3 regions of the Fructilactobacillus cliffordii genome follow, and region 3 is predicted to be linked to each of the others. Evidence: predicted binding sites of a transcription regulator. Region 3 holds the regulator's gene; each other region holds the start of a gene.
What was found. The regulator Rex, encoded in region 3, represses fermentation and respiration genes when NADH is low (regulators of the CRP and FNR family bind a similar motif). The targets are predictions, from matches to a motif close to TTGTGAANTANTTCACAA.
Positions count from the first base shown of each region.

Region 1: M3M38_RS00410 ((S)-acetoin forming diacetyl reductase) is a predicted target of Rex. The motif match lies at 2,022-2,039, and genes of this name have one in related genera.
Region 2: adhP (alcohol dehydrogenase AdhP) is a predicted target of Rex. The motif match lies at 1,597-1,614, and genes of this name have one in related genera.

Region 1 covers NZ_CP097117.1:79,096-84,917, forward strand. The annotation lists gene M3M38_RS00405 (DUF5978 domain-containing protein) at 1-1,950, shown strand, start outside; gene M3M38_RS00410 ((S)-acetoin forming diacetyl reductase) at 2,101-2,871, shown strand; gene M3M38_RS00415 (DUF805 domain-containing protein) at 2,919-3,266, opposite strand; gene M3M38_RS00420 (Y-family DNA polymerase) at 3,387-4,676, shown strand; gene M3M38_RS00425 (hypothetical protein) at 4,669-4,995, shown strand; gene M3M38_RS00430 (hypothetical protein) at 4,995-5,357, shown strand; gene M3M38_RS00435 (VOC family protein) at 5,453-5,822, shown strand, end outside.
Region 2 covers NZ_CP097117.1:678,772-684,593, reverse strand. The annotation lists gene M3M38_RS03480 (ABC transporter ATP-binding protein) at 1-451, shown strand, start outside; gene M3M38_RS03475 (energy-coupling factor transporter transmembrane component T family protein) at 444-1,274, shown strand; tRNA gene M3M38_RS03470 (tRNA-Pro) at 1,347-1,420, shown strand; gene adhP (alcohol dehydrogenase AdhP) at 1,659-2,687, shown strand; gene adhE (bifunctional acetaldehyde-CoA/alcohol dehydrogenase) at 2,773-5,391, shown strand; gene M3M38_RS03455 (alpha/beta fold hydrolase) at 5,514-5,822, shown strand, end outside.
Region 3 covers NZ_CP097117.1:511,514-517,335, forward strand. The annotation lists gene M3M38_RS02590 (APC family permease) at 1-110, opposite strand, end outside; gene groL (chaperonin GroEL) at 242-1,867, opposite strand; gene groES (co-chaperone GroES) at 1,925-2,209, opposite strand; gene M3M38_RS02605 (redox-sensing transcriptional repressor Rex) at 2,343-2,987, opposite strand; gene M3M38_RS02610 (ABC-F family ATP-binding cassette domain-containing protein) at 3,235-5,181, shown strand; gene M3M38_RS02615 (RNA-binding protein) at 5,226-5,732, opposite strand.

The DNA.
Region 1 (5,822 bases), 430 kb from region 3:
AAAGAACCTTCGTATGGTAATTACATTGATGGAGTAGAATTTAGTGTTTATTCTAAAACACCAATGCAGCCGGTGAATGCTAATAATGGTGAGGTAATTCCACCAAGTGAAAATAAATTTGATTTTCCGCCAGTTAATGGAAATGAAGGAGATCAAATTACAATTGATCCAAACACGTTGCCAGATATTCCTGGATACAATAAACCTAAAGAACCGTTTACGGTGACGATTCCGGCGGACGGGACGCCAATTGATATTCCATATACGCCGATTCCGGAACCAGAAACGCCGAGTCAGCCGGTGGATCAGAACGGGAACGTCATTCCGCATACGGGAATTGATTTTCCTAATTATCCTGGAAAACCCGGGGATCAAATCACGATTGATCCGAATACGTTGCCTGATTTACCTGGATACAATAAACCCCAAGAACCGTTTACGGTGACAATTCCGGCGGACGGGACGCCGATTGATATTCCATATACGCCGCTTCCGGAACCAGAAACACCGAGTCAGCCGGTGGATCAGAACGGGAAGGTCATTCCGCATACGGGAATTGATTTTCCTAAGTATCCCGGAAAGCCCGGGGATCAAATTACAATTGATCCGAATACGTTGCCTGATTTACCCGGTTATGAAAAACCGAAAACGCCTTTTACGGTAACAATTCCAGCGGACGGGACGCCAATCAACATTCCGTATACGCCGCTTCCGGAACCAGAAACGCCGAGTCAACCGGTAGATCAGAACGGGAACGTCATTCCGCATACGGGAATTGATTTTCCTAAGTATCCCGGAAAGCCCGGGGATCAAATTACAATTGATCCGAATACGTTGCCTGATCTACCCGGTTATGAAAAACCGAAAACGCCGTTTACGGTAACAATTCCGGCGGACGGGACGCCAATTAATATTCCATATACGCCACTTCCGGAACCAGAAACGACGAGTCAACCGGTGGACCCAAACGGGAAGGTCATTCCGCATACGGGAATTGATTTTCCTAAGTATCCCGGAAAACCTGGAGATCAAATCACGATTGATCCGAATACGTTGCCTGATCTACCCGGTTATGAAAAACCGAAAACGCCGTTTACGGTAACGATTCCGGCGGATGGGACGCCAATTGATATTCCATATACGCCGCTTCCAGAACCAGAAACGCCGAGTCAGCCGGTGGACCCAAACGGGAAAGTTATTCCGCATACGGGAATTGATTTTCCTAAGTATCCCGGAAAGCCCGGGGATCAAATCACGATTGATCCGAATACGTTGCCTGATCTACCCGGATACAATAAGCCTAAAGAACCGTTTACGGTGACGATTCCAGCGGATGGGACGCCAATTGATATTCCATATACGCCACTTCCAGAACCAGAAACGCCGAGTCAGCCGGTGGATCAGAACGGGAAGGTCATTCCGCATACGGGAATTGATTTTCCTAAGTATCCCGGAAAGCCCGGGGATCAAATTACAATTGATCCGAATACGTTGCCTGATCTACCCGGTTATGAAAAACCGAAAACGCCGTTTACGGTAACAATTCCGGCGGACGGGACGCCAATTAATATTCCATATACGCCACTTCCGGAACCAGAAACGACGAGTCAACCGGTGGACCCAAACGGGAAGGTCATTCCGCATACGGGAATTGATTTTCCTAAGTATCCCGGAAAGCCCGGGGATCAAATCACGATTGATCCGAACACGTTACCAGATATTCCTGGATACAATAAACCGAAAACGTCGTTTACGGTAACGATTCCAGTGGCTGGAAATCTGATTAACATTCCATACACACGAGGATCAGATAGGCAGGTGGTTTCACAGCACCAAGCTAAACAACCACTAATTCCGCAGTTAGGTGCTCAACATTCGATGGCAGTAGTTATCCTTGGTTTAATCTTGCTTTTGTTATCATTACTTATGGTGATTTTATTTGGATATTAAGTTATTCCAGAATTTAGGATATTTCTGATTAAAGTTAGAACTAACTCGGTTTTAATGAATGACTATTTCTATTGTGCATTTATTAACAATTGGTAGTATAATTAATCCGTTAAGTTAGTTAAATTTTTAGTTTAGAAATTGGAGTAGGACATGAAAAAAGTTGCTTTAATTACAGGAGCAGGACAAGGAATTGGAGAAGCAATCGCGAAACGTTTACACCACGATGGTTTTGCGGTGGCCTTAGTGGGTCGAACCCTGGACAAAGTCGAAGCAGTCGCTAAGGAAATCCAAAATGACCACGGCGATGCAATTGCGATTCAGGCCGATGTTGCAAAACGCGATGATGTTTTTGCCGCCGTGCAAAAGACTTACGACCACTTTGGTGATTTCAACGTAATGGTTAATAATGCTGGAGTGGCACCGACAACCCCAATTTTTGAGGTAACTCCAGAAGTTCTGGAAGAAGCCGAACGAATTAACGTTGGTGGAACAATTTGGGGCATTCAAGCAGCTGCCACGATGTTTAAGAATTTAGGTCATGCTGGTAAAATCATCAACGCTTCCTCGCAAGCCGGAATGACTGGAAATCCCAACTTAACGGTTTATGGATCTACCAAGTTTGCCATTCGAGGGATTACCGAAACCACGGCGAAGGAATTGGCAGACGATGGGATTACGGTCAACGCCTTCTGTCCCGGAATCGTGGTAACACCAATGATGAACGACATTGCCCAACAAGTGGCTGATAAAGCAGGAAAACCGTTTGAATGGGGAATGGAACAGTTTGCTAAGGACATCGCATTAAAACGGCTTTCGCAACCTGAAGACGTTGCTGGGTGTGTTTCTTATCTGGCTGGACCAGATTCAAATTACATGACCGGACAATCACTCTTGATTGACGGTGGAATGGTCTTTAATTAATAAAAATGGCTGAACCTGAATTTAAACAGGTTCAGCCATTTTTTTAGTTAACGCCAGCGACTAGCTCTTCTAGTTGGAAGAATTAGGAGAATCAAGAGCCACAGGGTTCCGATAGCCGGGATTATTTGAATCCAGAACCACCAACCTGAATGGTTGGAGTCGTGGAGCCGGCGGAAGGTTACAGAAATGCTTCCAATCCATGCTAAGAGAAACATGATTCCGTAAATAACGGAAACCATTTGGGCGGATACGGTGCCCGCTAGAACACCCAATAACCAAGCAGCTAGCAGCGCTAAGATGTAGTTAAAAATGAGGGGAATCCAGAATTCAACTAGCGAAGCGGTTCCCGAAAAGTTAAAGATATTATGCCAGAAATTACGATATGCTCTAAACATGATGGTCCTCCATTTTAAAATAGTTAGTTTCATTTTATTATATCAGAGGACAAATGGACATTTACACGAACTTTGAGGTGAGATATAATAGTACCGAACAAATGTTCGGGAGATGGAGTAATGAACTACGATGCAGAACCTCATGGGGTTTATTTTTTCATTGATAATAAGTCTTTTTACGCTAGCTGTGAAAGTGTAGCCCGAGGATTAAATCCGTTGACAGCTGTTTTATGCGTCATGTCAGAAACTGCCAACACTAACGGGGGACTAATTTTGGCTGCTTCCCCCCGTGCAAAGCAGTTGTTCGGGCTTCACAACGTCAACCGTCAGTATGAGTTGCCACACGATGAACATCTCATTCTGGTTCCACCACGCATGAATCTTTACATCAAAAAGAACCTAGAGATTAATCAGATTTTTACTGAATTTGCAGCTGAAGCAGACCTGCTACCATATTCGATTGATGAGTCGTTGTTAGACATGACCCACTCGTGGCGGTTATTTGGCAATACAGTGAAAACAGTGGCTCAGCAAATTCAGCGTGAGATTAAGCGACGCCTGGGTTTGTACGTCACGGTGGGAATTGGAGATAATCCGGTGCAAGCCAAGCTAGCCCTAGATCTTTATGCGAAGCATAACCGGAATCTGATTGGCGAACTGCATTATGAAGATGTGCCAACCAAACTGTGGCCAATTCAGAATTTAACGTCCGTATGGGGAATTGGCAAACGTCAGGCACAACGATTAGCACGATTAGGGATTCATTCGATGGCTGAGTTAGCTGCTGCTAATCCATATGTCTTAAAACAAGAGCTGGGGGTGATTGGAACCCAACTATTTGCGACTGCCTGGGGAATTGACCGTAGTAATCTGCACGAAGCTTATCAACCCCAACAACGGAGTTATAGTAACGGCCAGGTGTTGCCCCGGGACTACTGTCAGGAAAGTGAACTAGCAGTGGTGATTAAGGAACTAGCTGAACAGGTTGCCGCTCGCGTTCAGGCTCATCATTTCCAGGTCGGATCGGTTACGTTACAACTGGGCATGGCTCATGGGCAAGTCGATGCGCACCATCTCTCCCATACTCAGCGGATTCCGACTACGGATCAAACGGTTGAACTCCGGCAGGTGGTGATGGCAATATTTCAAAAGCTCTGGCACGGGGAAACGATTCGGTGGATTAATCTGGCCTTTGGTGATTTAACTCCTGCCACCGGAATGCAACTGGATTTACTAGCTGATAACCAGCGACGTACAAAGCAACGCGAGTTAGACCACGTCACCGCTGCGATTCGAAAACGGTTTGGAGTAGATGCTGTCTTTCGCGCTCAAAGTCTTTGTTCCGGGGGAACCGCGTTGGAGCGTGCCGGATTGGTGGGAGGTCATAGTGGGGGCAATAGCTATGAATAAGCCGGACGTTTCAACCACCGTTACGACCATTAACCACCGGATTTCCCGCCAGTTTCATCCTCAATCAGGAAGTCGATACACCATTTTAATTGTGCATGATCCGTATGCGCCCGCTTTTAACTGGTTCTTGAACATTAAGCATCCCCACCAAAACGCCCGCTCTCAGCCTCTGGCAGTTTTACCGAGTGATTTACAGTGTCTAGAAGCGGTTTTAAAGGGAGTCAGTGAGCAATATCACTTTACGATTAATTACCGAAACTGTGGTAATTTACGCTGGCCGACCACGGGACGTCTAATTGAGCAAACAGGTGATTTGTGATGAACGATCGGGTGGCCCAACAATTCTTCGCGCATGATTATCATGATCGAGGGGTCCAAAAGTGGCAGGGATACTTTTTATCTGATCATACCCAACACCTCCGCGAACGGCACCAAGCTGTTCAACAAGCTACTACTTGGGAGAGAATCCCAGCGATGAACCGGACAGAGATTAGCCAGGAACTACAGTACGCCGTGCGGAAGCGACAGCCAGTCACGTTAATTTGGCAACGAACCAGTGGCCTGGAAAATCAGTATTTTCAAGCCCAGGGACGGGTGACTGGAAACGAAGATGGGCTGTTACGGATTAATTCCCAGCTAATTCCCTTTGAACGAATTGTGGCAATTAAAAGAAAAAATTAAGTGGCTACACTTTATTATTTTTTTAAAATGACTTATAATAAAGATGTTCAAAGCTTCACATGATGAAGTGAACCAAACCCAAAGGAGAGATTACAATGGCATTAGATAACTACTTTACTGGATTACAACACGTTGGAATTCCAGCTACGGATTTAGACGAAACGGTGGCTTTTTACGAAAAGTTAGGTTTTACTAAAGCGGGCGAATTTTTATACCAAGGCAATCGTTGTGCATTCATGAAGTATGACAACTTAATGATTGAAACTTGGGAAGGTGACGAAACTGCTAAGGTTGACGGAGCCATTAACCACATTTCTTTAAATGCAACTGACGCAGCTGCTGCTTTACAAGAGGCTAAGGACATGGGCTTAGATTTAATTGATACTGAAATTCAAACTCGTCCATTTTGGGACAAGGGAATTAAGTTCTTTAACATTTATGGTCCGAACCACGAAAAGATTGAAT
Region 2 (5,822 bases), 170 kb from region 3:
GAACGATGTTTTAAAAATTTGTGGACTCTATCCATTCCGGAACTGGCCGCTCAGTGCGTTGAGTTTTGGACAACGAAAACGGGTGACGATTGCCGCGATTTTGGTGTTACATCCGCAGCTCTTAATTTTGGATGAACCCACGGCCGGACAGGATTGGCAAACCTACACGGAAATTATGACCTTTTTGGAACAATTACACCAACAAGAAATTACCATCATGTTAATTACGCATGATTTAGAACTGATGGCCCAGTATAGTAACCGGGTGTTAGTGGTGAACGATGGGAAATTAGCGGCTGACGTCACACCTAACCAGTTATTACGGAATTCCAAGTTGATGAACGCTGCACACCTTTGTTCTACCAGTTTGGCTACGTTAGCGAAGCAAGCAGGCACTACCGAAGCGAATTTGATGATGGCATTAAAGGAGAGGGGGAAACAGCATGAATGAGGCCAATACGTTAGGGTATCATCCCGGTACCACGTTTATCTACCGCATTAATGCGGCCGCAAAGCTTCTTTTTTTCCTGATTGTATCGGTGGCCTGCATGACGACCTTTGATACGCGCTTTTTGGTTTTAGTGGCTATTTTGTCACTTCTAGTTTTCAAGTGGTCTCACTTAAAGTGGCGTCAGGTGGCGTTTGTGGTGAAGTTTATTGCCTTTTTCTCGATTTTGAACGTGATTCTGGTCTTTGTCTTTTCACCGCAATACGGAGTGCATCTTTATGGTGCAAAAACGGTGCTCATTTCGGCCGGTTATTTTACGGTAACGACGCAGGAACTATTTTACCTGTTAAACGTGACCTTAAAGTACGTCTGCACGGTTCCGCTCGCGTTGGTGTTCATCATGACAACCAATCCGAGTTTGTTTGCATCCAGTCTGAATCGGTTGGGAATTAGCTACAAAATTAGCTACGCCGTGGCGCTAACACTGCGTTACATCCCGGACGTCCAACGCGAATTTGGAGACATCAAGGATGCCCAACAAGCACGGGGGAGTGAACTTTCTGCTAAAGGGAAACTGACCACGCGCTTACACGGAATTATTAATATCATTATTCCGTTGATTTTATCCAGTTTTGAAAATATCGACCGAATCAGTACAGCGATGCAACTACGTCGTTTTGGTAGCAAGAAAAAACGGACGTGGTACACTGCGCAACTCTTTCGAGGAACGGATGCACTGGTGGTAGGACTAGCAATTCTATTGCTGATGATTACCATTTTATTGTTCCAGGTTAATCACGGTCGTTTTTACAATCCGTTTCAGTGAAGGGGATGTTAATCAATTTGCGGTTTAACCATCAACTGAATTTGTGGTATCATAGTTAAGTAATGATACTAACGGGATATAGCTCAGCTTGGTAGAGCGCATGCTTCGGGAGTATGAGGTCGCAGGTTCAATTCCTGTTATCCCGATTAGAATTACGACTAGAGTGGAACTCGCGCTTGCGGGTTCCACTTTTTTTATTAATTTTGTTAATTATCACACAAAATTAAGTTTTACCCGATTGGGTATGATAAAGCGATTGTTATGGTATTTATCCAACTACCTTTAGTTATTTTTAATAAAAATAAGTGTTTTTTTAGTTGACATGTGAATAATTTAACAATATAATGAATTCGTAAAGTAAAGGTTTGGAAAGGGGAAACAATCATGAAAGCAGCTGTTGTGCGTCCGAACTCTGATGGGTACGTGGATGTCAAAGACGTTCAATTACGTCCGATCGAAGATCATGAAGCATTAGTTAAGATTGAATACTGTGGTTTATGTCACACTGATTTACACGTTGCTGCCGGGGACTTTGGTGAAGTTCCAGGTCGAATTATTGGTCACGAAGGAGTCGGAAAGGTCATTCAAGTCGGAAAAGACGTGGATAACCTGAAAGTGGGAGATCGAGTGTCAATCGCTTGGTTCTACTCTGCTGACGGAACTTGTCGTTACTGTGTTACCGGTAACGAAACTCTCTGTCGGAACGTTAAAAACGCTGGATTCAGCGTGGATGGTGCGATGGCGGAAGAATGTATCGTAGATGCCAAGTACGCTGTCAAAGTTCCTGATGGATTGGACCCAATCCAAGCCACTTCCTTAACTTGTGCCGGAGTAACGACTTACAAGGCCTTGAAGGAAGGGGACACCAAACCAGGTGACTGGGTTGAAATCGTCGGGGCCGGTGGCTTAGGTAACTTAGCCGTGCAACTGGCAAAACATGTTTTTGGGGCCCGGGTAGTGGTTACCGACGGTGATCCTGACAAGTTGAAAGCCGCTAAGGAAAACGGGGCCGATGTGGTAATTAATCGGCACGATGACGACGCGACGGAACAAATCATTAAGGCCACTGATGGTGGAGTCGATGCTTCGATCGTAACCGCCGTTAGTGCAGCTGCCTTTACCAACGCGGTGAACGCTTTGGCTCCGAACGGAACGTTGGTTGCCGTGGCTTTGCCAAAGGGTGATATGGCCTTAAACATTGATAAGACGGTCTTAGACGGAATCAAAGTCGCTGGTTCGTTAGTCGGAACTCGAGAAGATTTACGAGAAACCTTCCAATTTGGGGCCGCTGGTGAAGTGGAACCGATCGTTAGAACTGACAAATTGGAAAACATTAACCACGTGATTGACGACATGAAGGCCGGCAAGATTGTTGGTCGGGTAGTCTTTGATTTTACGGGCGCAACTGCCTAATTTATTGTAACAACCGGCAAAACGCCTTGCTCCTCAATCGGAGGGGCAAGTACTGCAGAACATGGAAGTAACCGGAGGAAAGAACATGTCTGACAAAAAAGAAGAAAAACAACTCAAACAAATTGACAATACCATCGACAAGATGGTGAAACGGGCTCACGTTGCCTTAGACGAAATGAGTAGTTTTGACCAAGCTAAAGTTGATGAAATTACGCACGCCATGGTAATTGCCGGAGTCGATGCGCACCAACGTCTTGGTAAAATGGCTTACGAAGAAACGGGACGGGGAGTCGCTGAAGACAAGGCCATCAAGAACTTATTTGCCACTGAAGAAATCTGGCACGACATTCGCAACGACAAAACGGTTGGTGTGATTGACGAAAACTCGGAAGAAGATTTAGTAAAAGTGGCAGAGCCACTGGGTGTCATTGCAGGAATTACGCCAGTAACGAACCCAACTTCCACTACGTTGTTCAAGTCCATCATTTCGATGAAGACGCGGAATGCCATCATCTTTAGTTTGCATCCCCAAGCTTTAAAGTCTTCAATTGAAGCCGCTAAAATCATGCGGGATGCCGCTGTGGCCGCTGGTGCACCTAAAGACTGCATCCAATGGATTGAAGAACCAAGTCGGGAAGCTACGAATGCTTTAATTAAGAACCCTGGCGTAGCATGTACCTTAGCAACTGGTGGTCCTGGTTTAGTTAAAGCCGCTTACTCCACTGGGAAACCCGCTTTAGGGGTGGGTCCTGGTAACGGTCCGGTTTATATCGAAAAGACCGCTAAGATTCCAGAAGCCGTGAACGATATTGTGTTATCCAAGACCTTTGATAACGGAATGATTTGTGCCACTGAAAACAGTGCCGTTATTGATGATGATATTTACGATGATGTGAAGGAACAATTGGAACGCAACCGGGTTTACTTTGTTCCAGAAGCCGAACAACAACAATTAACTGACGCAATGTTTGATAGCACTCGTTTAAGCGTTAAGGGTCCGATCGCTGGAGCAACGGCCCAACAAATTGCTGACATGGCAAACATCAAGGTTCCAAAGGACACTCAAGTGCTTGCCGTGGAAATGACAGGAATTGGACCAAAGTACCCAATGTCTGGGGAAAAATTATCACCAGTGATTTCCGTTTACCGAGCTAAAGGCCACAAAGAAGCCTTTGAAATCGTAAACAAGCTGCTGGATTACGGTGGATTAGGACACACGGCTGCCATTCAAACTCGGAACGAAGAATTAGCGACGAAGTTCGGGGTTTCTGTCAAAGCTTCTCGGATTATTGTAAACTCACCATCTGGATTAGGTGGAATTGGGAACTTGTACAACAACATGACCCCATCCTTAACATTAGGAACTGGATCATGGGGACAAAACTCAATTTCCCATAACGTAACGGATTACGACCTGTTGAACATCAAAACAATCGCAAAGAGAAGAAATAATATGCAATGGATTAAACTACCAAAAATTTACTTCGAAAAGAACTCCGTGCGTTACCTCAAGGATATGCCGGACATTCACAAAGCCTTTATTGTTACGAGTCCATCCATGGTTAAATACCATTACGTTGACAAGGTGCTCGACGAATTAAACGCTCGTGACGACGATGTCCAATACTACATCTTTGATGACATTCACGGTGAACCAACGACGGAAACGGTGGATGCTGGAGTACTGCAAATGCGTGGTTTCCAACCGGATACAATCATTGCCCTTGGGGGAGGATCACCACTAGATGCTGCTAAGATGATGTGGTTAATCTACGAAAACTCCGAAACGGACTTCTTTGGTGCCAAGCAAAAATTCTTAGACATTCGGAAACGGGCTTACCGCTTTGAAAAACCAAGCAAGTCAAAAATGGTTGCCATCCCAAGTACTTCCGGAACCGGTTCCGAAGTAACACCGTTCTCGGTTATTACGGATGCTAAGTTACACATCAAGTACCCACTGGCTGATTACGCCTTAACTCCTGATGTAGCCATCATTGACCCACAATTTGTTAAGACGGTTCCAAAGAGCACGATTGCTGCTTCTGGATTGGATGCTTTGACCCACGCCATTGAATCATACGTTTCGGTCATGGCTTCTGACTACACGCGTCCGTTGTCATTGCAAGCGATTAAGATGATTTTTGAAAACTTAACTGCTTCTTACAACGGTGACATGGAAGCCCGAGACAAGATGCACACCGCATCAACGATTGCCGGGATGGCTTTTGCAAACGCCTTCTTGGGAATTACCCACTCCATCGCCCACAAACTCGGTGGTCAATTCGGCATTACCCACGGAATTGCGATTGCAATTACCTTGCCACACGTTATTCGTTACAACTTCAAACAACCAAAGAAGATTGCAACGTGGCCGAAGTACGAATCCTTCCGCGCTGATAAAGACTATGCAGAAATTGCTCGTTACATCGGCTTAGAAGGCAACACTGATGAAGATTTAAAAGAAGCTTTGGTGCACAAAGTGATTGATTTAGCTCACTCAGTTGGTGTTACGCTGAGTCTGAAAGCGCAAGGAGTCGACCGGGAGGAATTGGAAGAAAAAGCCCAACGGTTAGCTGAATTAGCTTACGGGGACCAATGTACTACTGCCAACCCGAAGGAACCATTGATTGCTGATCTGAAAGACATCATTTTGGATGAGTACGATGGAATCGGAGTGGAAACTGAAACCGATAAAGAAGTTTAACCTAATTTAAACGAAGGCCCTCTAGCTAGGAATTCTAGCTGGAGGGCTTTTTGGTGTGGCTGCTAAAAATGGTATCATTTGAGTAACTAACTAAATCGATTAGCTTACAGGGGGCTCCCAAGATGTTGAACTTTATTACGATAGGAAGGGGTTTCCCCGTGGTCATGCTCCATGGATATGAACTGGACCGAACTAGCTTAATGCCACTACTGGAGCCCTTTTTTCAAAATCAAGCGCGTACTTACCAACGGATTTACATTGACTTACCTGGGATGGGACAGCCGCGGGACCAACTCTTTATTGATTCAGCGACAACCCTGCAAATGGTGGTACAAGTCATTAAGTCGTTACAGTTATCACGATTCGTGGTGTTAGGGCAATCATACGGCGGGTATCTAACGACAAGATTAGCCAATTACTTTCCACGGGAA
Region 3 (5,822 bases):
GCATCTGACGACAACAGGGCTAATCCCTTAAAAATCGTAAGGGACTGCCCTGATTCATCGGTACTTTTCAGCGGTCGGCCAATAATTAAACGTTTTAAATATCGCCACATGAAACTGTACTCCTATATCTTGAATTTGCTAACTAGCATTTTTATACAACTGCTACTATACTCCGACTGCCCGTTTCCGACAACAAAAAAAGAGAAGTTTACTAGTGTAAACTTCTCTTTAATTAGTTCGCTTACATCATGCCAGGCATTCCTTGTGCCATGGCCGGATTATCGTTACCGCCATCTTCCTTTGGTTCTTCCGCAACCACGGCTTCAGTGGTTAATAATAAGGAAGAAACAGAAGCAGCGTTTTGTAAAGCAGAGCGACTAACCTTGGTTGGGTCAACCACCCCGGCGGCAATCATGTCTTCATACTTGTCGTCCGCAGCGTTGTAGCCAATTCCTGGTTTTTCTTGCTTCAAGTGGTCCACAATCACAGCACCGTCTACACCGGCATTTTCAGCAATTTGCTTAACCGGAGCTTCCAGAGCCCGACGCACGATGTCAACCCCAGTTTGTTCATCGCCTTCTGCTTCCACAGCAGCCACATCGTTTAAGATGTTGATGAAGGCCGTTCCACCACCAGGAACAAATCCTTCTTCTACGGCAGCTCGGGTAGCGTTCAAGGCATCTTCAATCCGGTACTTGCGTTCTTTCAATTCGGTTTCCGTAGCAGCACCGACTTTGATAACAGCCACTCCACCAGCTAATTTAGCCAAACGTTCTTGCAACTTATCTCTATCAAAATCAGAGTTGGTAGCAGCAATTTGACCCTTAATTTCGGCAACGCGTTGGGCAATGGCATCCTTGTCACCCTTACCTTCCACGATGGTCGTCGAATCTTTCGTAACGTTTACTTTATTGGATTGTCCCAATTGATCAACCGTGGTGTCCTTCAATTCTAAGCCGAGGTCATCACTAATGACAGTCGCACCAGTTAAGGTTGCAATGTCCTGTAATTGAGCTTTCCGGCGGTCACCAAAGCCAGGAGCTTTAACAGCAACCACGTTGAAGGTTCCCCGCATCTTGTTCAGAACCAAGGTTGGGAGCACTTCGCCACCAATGTCATCGGCAATCATCAATAACGAACGACCTTGTTCCACAACTGATTGCAGCAACGGCATGATGTCTTGCATGTTGTTAATCTTCTTGTCGGTGATTAAGATGTAAGGATTGTCTAAATCAGCTTCCATCTTTTCTTGATCAGTGACCATGTATTGGGACATGTAGCCACGATCAAATTCCATTCCTTCAACCACGTCCAAGCTAGTTTCTACTCCCTTGGAGTCTTCGATGGTAATTACCCCATCGTTTCCAACTTTTTCCATGGCGTCGGCAATCAAACTACCCACTTGTTCGCTAGCAGAAGAAATCGAAGCGATTTGGGCAATATCATCTTTGTTTTCCACCTTGTGGCTCATCTTGTGTAAGCTATCAACAGCCGCTTTCGTGGCCTTTTCAATTCCGCGACGAACCCCCACTGGATTAGCACCAGCCGTCACGTTTTTCATTCCTTCTTTAACGATGGCTTGGGTTAAAACCGTGGCCGTCGTAGTTCCGTCACCAGCAACATCGTTCGTCTTGGATGCTACTTCAGAAACTAACTTAGCTCCCATGTTTTCAAAGTGATCAGGTAAGCTAATTGCCTTAGCAATCGTAACCCCATCGTTAGTAATCGTGGGGTCGCCAGCAGTTTCTTCCAAGACCACGTTCCGACCTTTTGGTCCCATCGTTGTTTTAACTGTGTCAGCTAACTTGTCGACACCATTTAGCATGGCGCTCCGTGCGTCATCAGAAAACTTTAATTCTTTAGCCATTTTCATTCACCTCATGTTTAATTAATTTGAACTTGCTATTTCAGCCTAATTGTTAAATTATTTAACGATTGCGAGGAGGTCGCTTTCGTGCATCACAAGATATTCTTGATCTCCATCGTTAACTTTAGTTCCGGCGTATTTATCAAACATTACAACGTCACCTTCGCTAACTACGGGAGCAACTTTTTCACCGTTATCAAGCACTCGGCCGGTTCCAACCGCAACTACTTTTCCTTGGGTTGGTTTTTCCTTAGCGTTTTCAGCTAATACAATGCCGCCAACCGTTTCTTCCGGTTGGTCTTGAATTTCAATAATGACACGATCTCCAATTGGTTGTAACATCATTAATCCCTCCAATAAAGTAACGTTTTAGCACTCAGACTCATCAAGTGCTAATTACATTATTTAATATAAGCTCCTTCGAATTTAAATGCAAGAATTTAGTTCAAAAAAAGAGTTCCTATTTCCGGAACCCTTAGTCATCGCTGCCATGATCGTAATGATCAATGAAATAAATTAAAGTTTGGAGCTCATTGGTAAGATCCACGTTGTGCACCCGAATCCCATCTGGAACGTTTAAACGGCGGGAGGTAAAGTTCAAGATGCCCTTCACGCCTGCTTCTGAGACCTGATCTGCCACATCTTGAGCCACGTTGGTTGGCACAGTTAAAATAACCACACTAATCTGTTGGTCCCGGAGTTGTTTAATCATCTGGTCCATGGGATAAATCGGAACGCCCCCCTGAATCGTGTTAACGTTTTTGGGATTTACGTCAAAGGCGGCAGAAATCCGGATGTTACTATCCTGGTGAAAGTTAAAGTTTAATAGCGCGTGCCCGAGGTTTCCGACTCCAACTAACGCTACGTTGGTTAAACGGTCCTGGTGCAGGATGTTTTTGAAGAATTCCAAGAGGTTCGTAACGTCGTACCCATAACCCCGTTTTCCCAAGGCTCCAAAGTACGAAAAATCGCGCCGAATCGTCGCCGAATCCACGTGAATGGCATCGGCCAGTTCCGTCGATGAAACCCGCGTCTTTCCTCCATCGTGTAAAATATTTAAATAACGATAATAAAGTGGTAGCCGTTTTGCGGTTGCACGGGGAATTTTCACTTCTGCCATTTGCTGATGGCCTCCTTCAAATTAGTCGTTCTACTCTTAATCTCATTTTACCACAAACTATGCGCTTGTGAATTTTTTCGTTAAGCCGGCAATGATTCCCGATTTGATTGGACTGTTCAACTAAAAAAGATGCTTCTTTTTCAAATTCAACCCGCTTAGTTAATTCCACTGGGTTTGTGAATGATTTCATCTCGGTTTTAATTAGCAAACCACAAAATATGATAAGATTACGGCAGGAGGAAGCACAATGATTATTTTACAGGCACAACAACTGACTAAACGCTTTAACGGGACGCCCATTTTTGACGACCTCAATTTAACCATCAATGATCACAGCCATATCGGACTCGTAGGTCAAAATGGGGCAGGAAAATCAACCTTATTAAAGCTACTGGTTGATCCTAAAACCGCTAGCGATGGCCGCGTAACGATTAAACAAGGGCTGTCAATTGGATACCTCCCCCAAAACACGGGGTTACATTCTGACCGGACCATTGAGGCCGAATTAGAACTCCCCTTTGCACGTTTAATTAAAATGGAAACTCGAATTCACGAATTAGAAACCGAAATGAGTCAACCAGCGGTTATTGCTGATCCTGAGAAACTAGCGGCCATTTCCAAAACCTACGATCAATTACAAGCAGATTTCAAGCGCGACAATGGCTATGGCTATCATGCTGAAATTCGAACCGTCATGAGTGCTTTTGGGTTTTCAACTGCTGACCAAAACCGACCGATTAATGAACTTTCCGGTGGTCAACAAACTCGGGTGGCCCTGGCAAAACTGCTATTAGAAAAACCAGACCTTCTGATTCTCGACGAACCGACCAACCACATTGACATGGGGACCACGGCCTGGCTTGAAAACTTTCTAAAGTCTTATAGTGGCGCCCTGTTGGTGGTTTCCCATGATCGGTACTTCTTGGATCAAGTGGTTAATGAAATTTACGACCTCGAAAACGGCCGGTTGACCCACTATTCAGGAAACTACAGCTTTTTTGTAAAGGAAAAACAGCACCAGTTATCGATTGCTGCCAAGAAATACGAAAAACAACAGCATCAAATCAAAAAGGACGAAGAGTTCATCCAAAAAAACATGGTCCGCGCTTCGACCACCAAACGAGCTCAGTCCCGCCAAAAGCAATTGGCAAAAATCGAACGGGTTGAAAAACCGCATCCCCAACATGCAACCGCTCGCTTCCAATTTCATCCGGATCGTAAAAGTGGTGAAGTCGTACTCGACGTAGAAAAGCTGGGTATCGGCTACCAAAAGGAGCTTAGTTACCCCATCGACCTCCACCTAAAACGCGGTCAACGGTTCGCCATCTTTGGCCCCAATGGAGTCGGTAAGTCGACGTTGTTAAAAACAATCGTAGGTGAAATCCCCCCACTGCGGGGAACCATCAACTTTGGCACTGGCGTCCAAATCGGGTACTACGACCAACAACAGGCCCGCCTGCATCCTGAAAAAGACGTGCTTCATGAACTTTGGGATGACTATCCGACCACGCCAGAACGAGAAATTCGCTCCATCTTAGGCAGTTTTCTTTTTAGTGGGAATGCGGTCGAAAAACAGGTTGCCAACCTTTCTGGTGGGGAACGAGCCCGGTTGCTATTGACCAAACTTTCGATGCAACACGATAACGTCCTAATTCTGGACGAACCAACTAATCACCTCGACGTTGACAGTATCAACGTTTTGGAAGGGGCTCTGTTGGAATTTCAGGGTACGATTCTCTTTGTCTCTCACGACCGATACTTTATCAATCAATTAGCGACCCACATCGTGGAATTGAGTGCGGATGGCTCCACCACCTACATGGGGAACTATGATTACTACACGGCTAAAAAAGCAGAAGAAGCAGAAATTGCGGCCCACGAACAGTCAGAAGCAGCTCCCGCACCTAGTGAACCGATTTCAGAAAAGAAACAACAGTTCCAACGCCAAAAGGACGTGCAACGCCAACGCCGCAAATTAGAACGATCCGTACAGGACTTAGAAAAACAACTGGGTCAGCTAGAGGAACAAGTAACTCAGGTTCAAACTGATATGACCCAACCGGAAAACTATCAGGATCCAGAGCGGAGTCAACAGCTCCAGGAACAGCTCCATCAACTCCAATCCGAACAACAACGGGTGGAAAATGAGTGGGAAACCGCGAGTGTGGCACTCGAAGAACTTAACGAAGCTTAAAAACTCCCCATCGGCATCACGCTGACGAGGAGTTTTATTTATGACTATTTTAATGATAGCAGGGCAAAATGAATCAATAGGGATAGAACTCCTAAGATACAAACCCCCCGTTTGTCCTGATACTTAGTAAAACTAGCGTAACAAAACGTGAGGACTAGGACTTTAAGAGCTGCTGTGAGGGTCGGCGTATTGATGTGAAATAATCCGGTCACTAATATGGTAATGGCATCCGCAATCAAAATGGCAAAACCCATTGCCACAAACAAGGCTTGGCCATCTAAATTCCGGGAAAGCATTTTTAAAACCAGCCAATTAATTAAATAAGTGAATCCGAATCCCACGGTGGAAACAAATAAAACCAAGAACAGCTGGAAAAACGTAAACTGCAGGTCCGTAAAATGAGCTAGGTCCTTAACACCTAGTAAGGTGGTTCTTCTTATAAAAAACTTAGCGCTGGTAAAGTAAAAGACAACGTTCGGACATAAAACACTGCTAACAAAAAATAGCAGGTAAGTTGGCCACGACCAGCGTTGGTTTGCTTGCTCTTCCATCTAAAATTCCTCCTGATTAAGCAACGTTGCTTAGCATTCTTTATAGTTTAACAAGTAAATATTTTTAAACAATAACTATTAATTATTTGT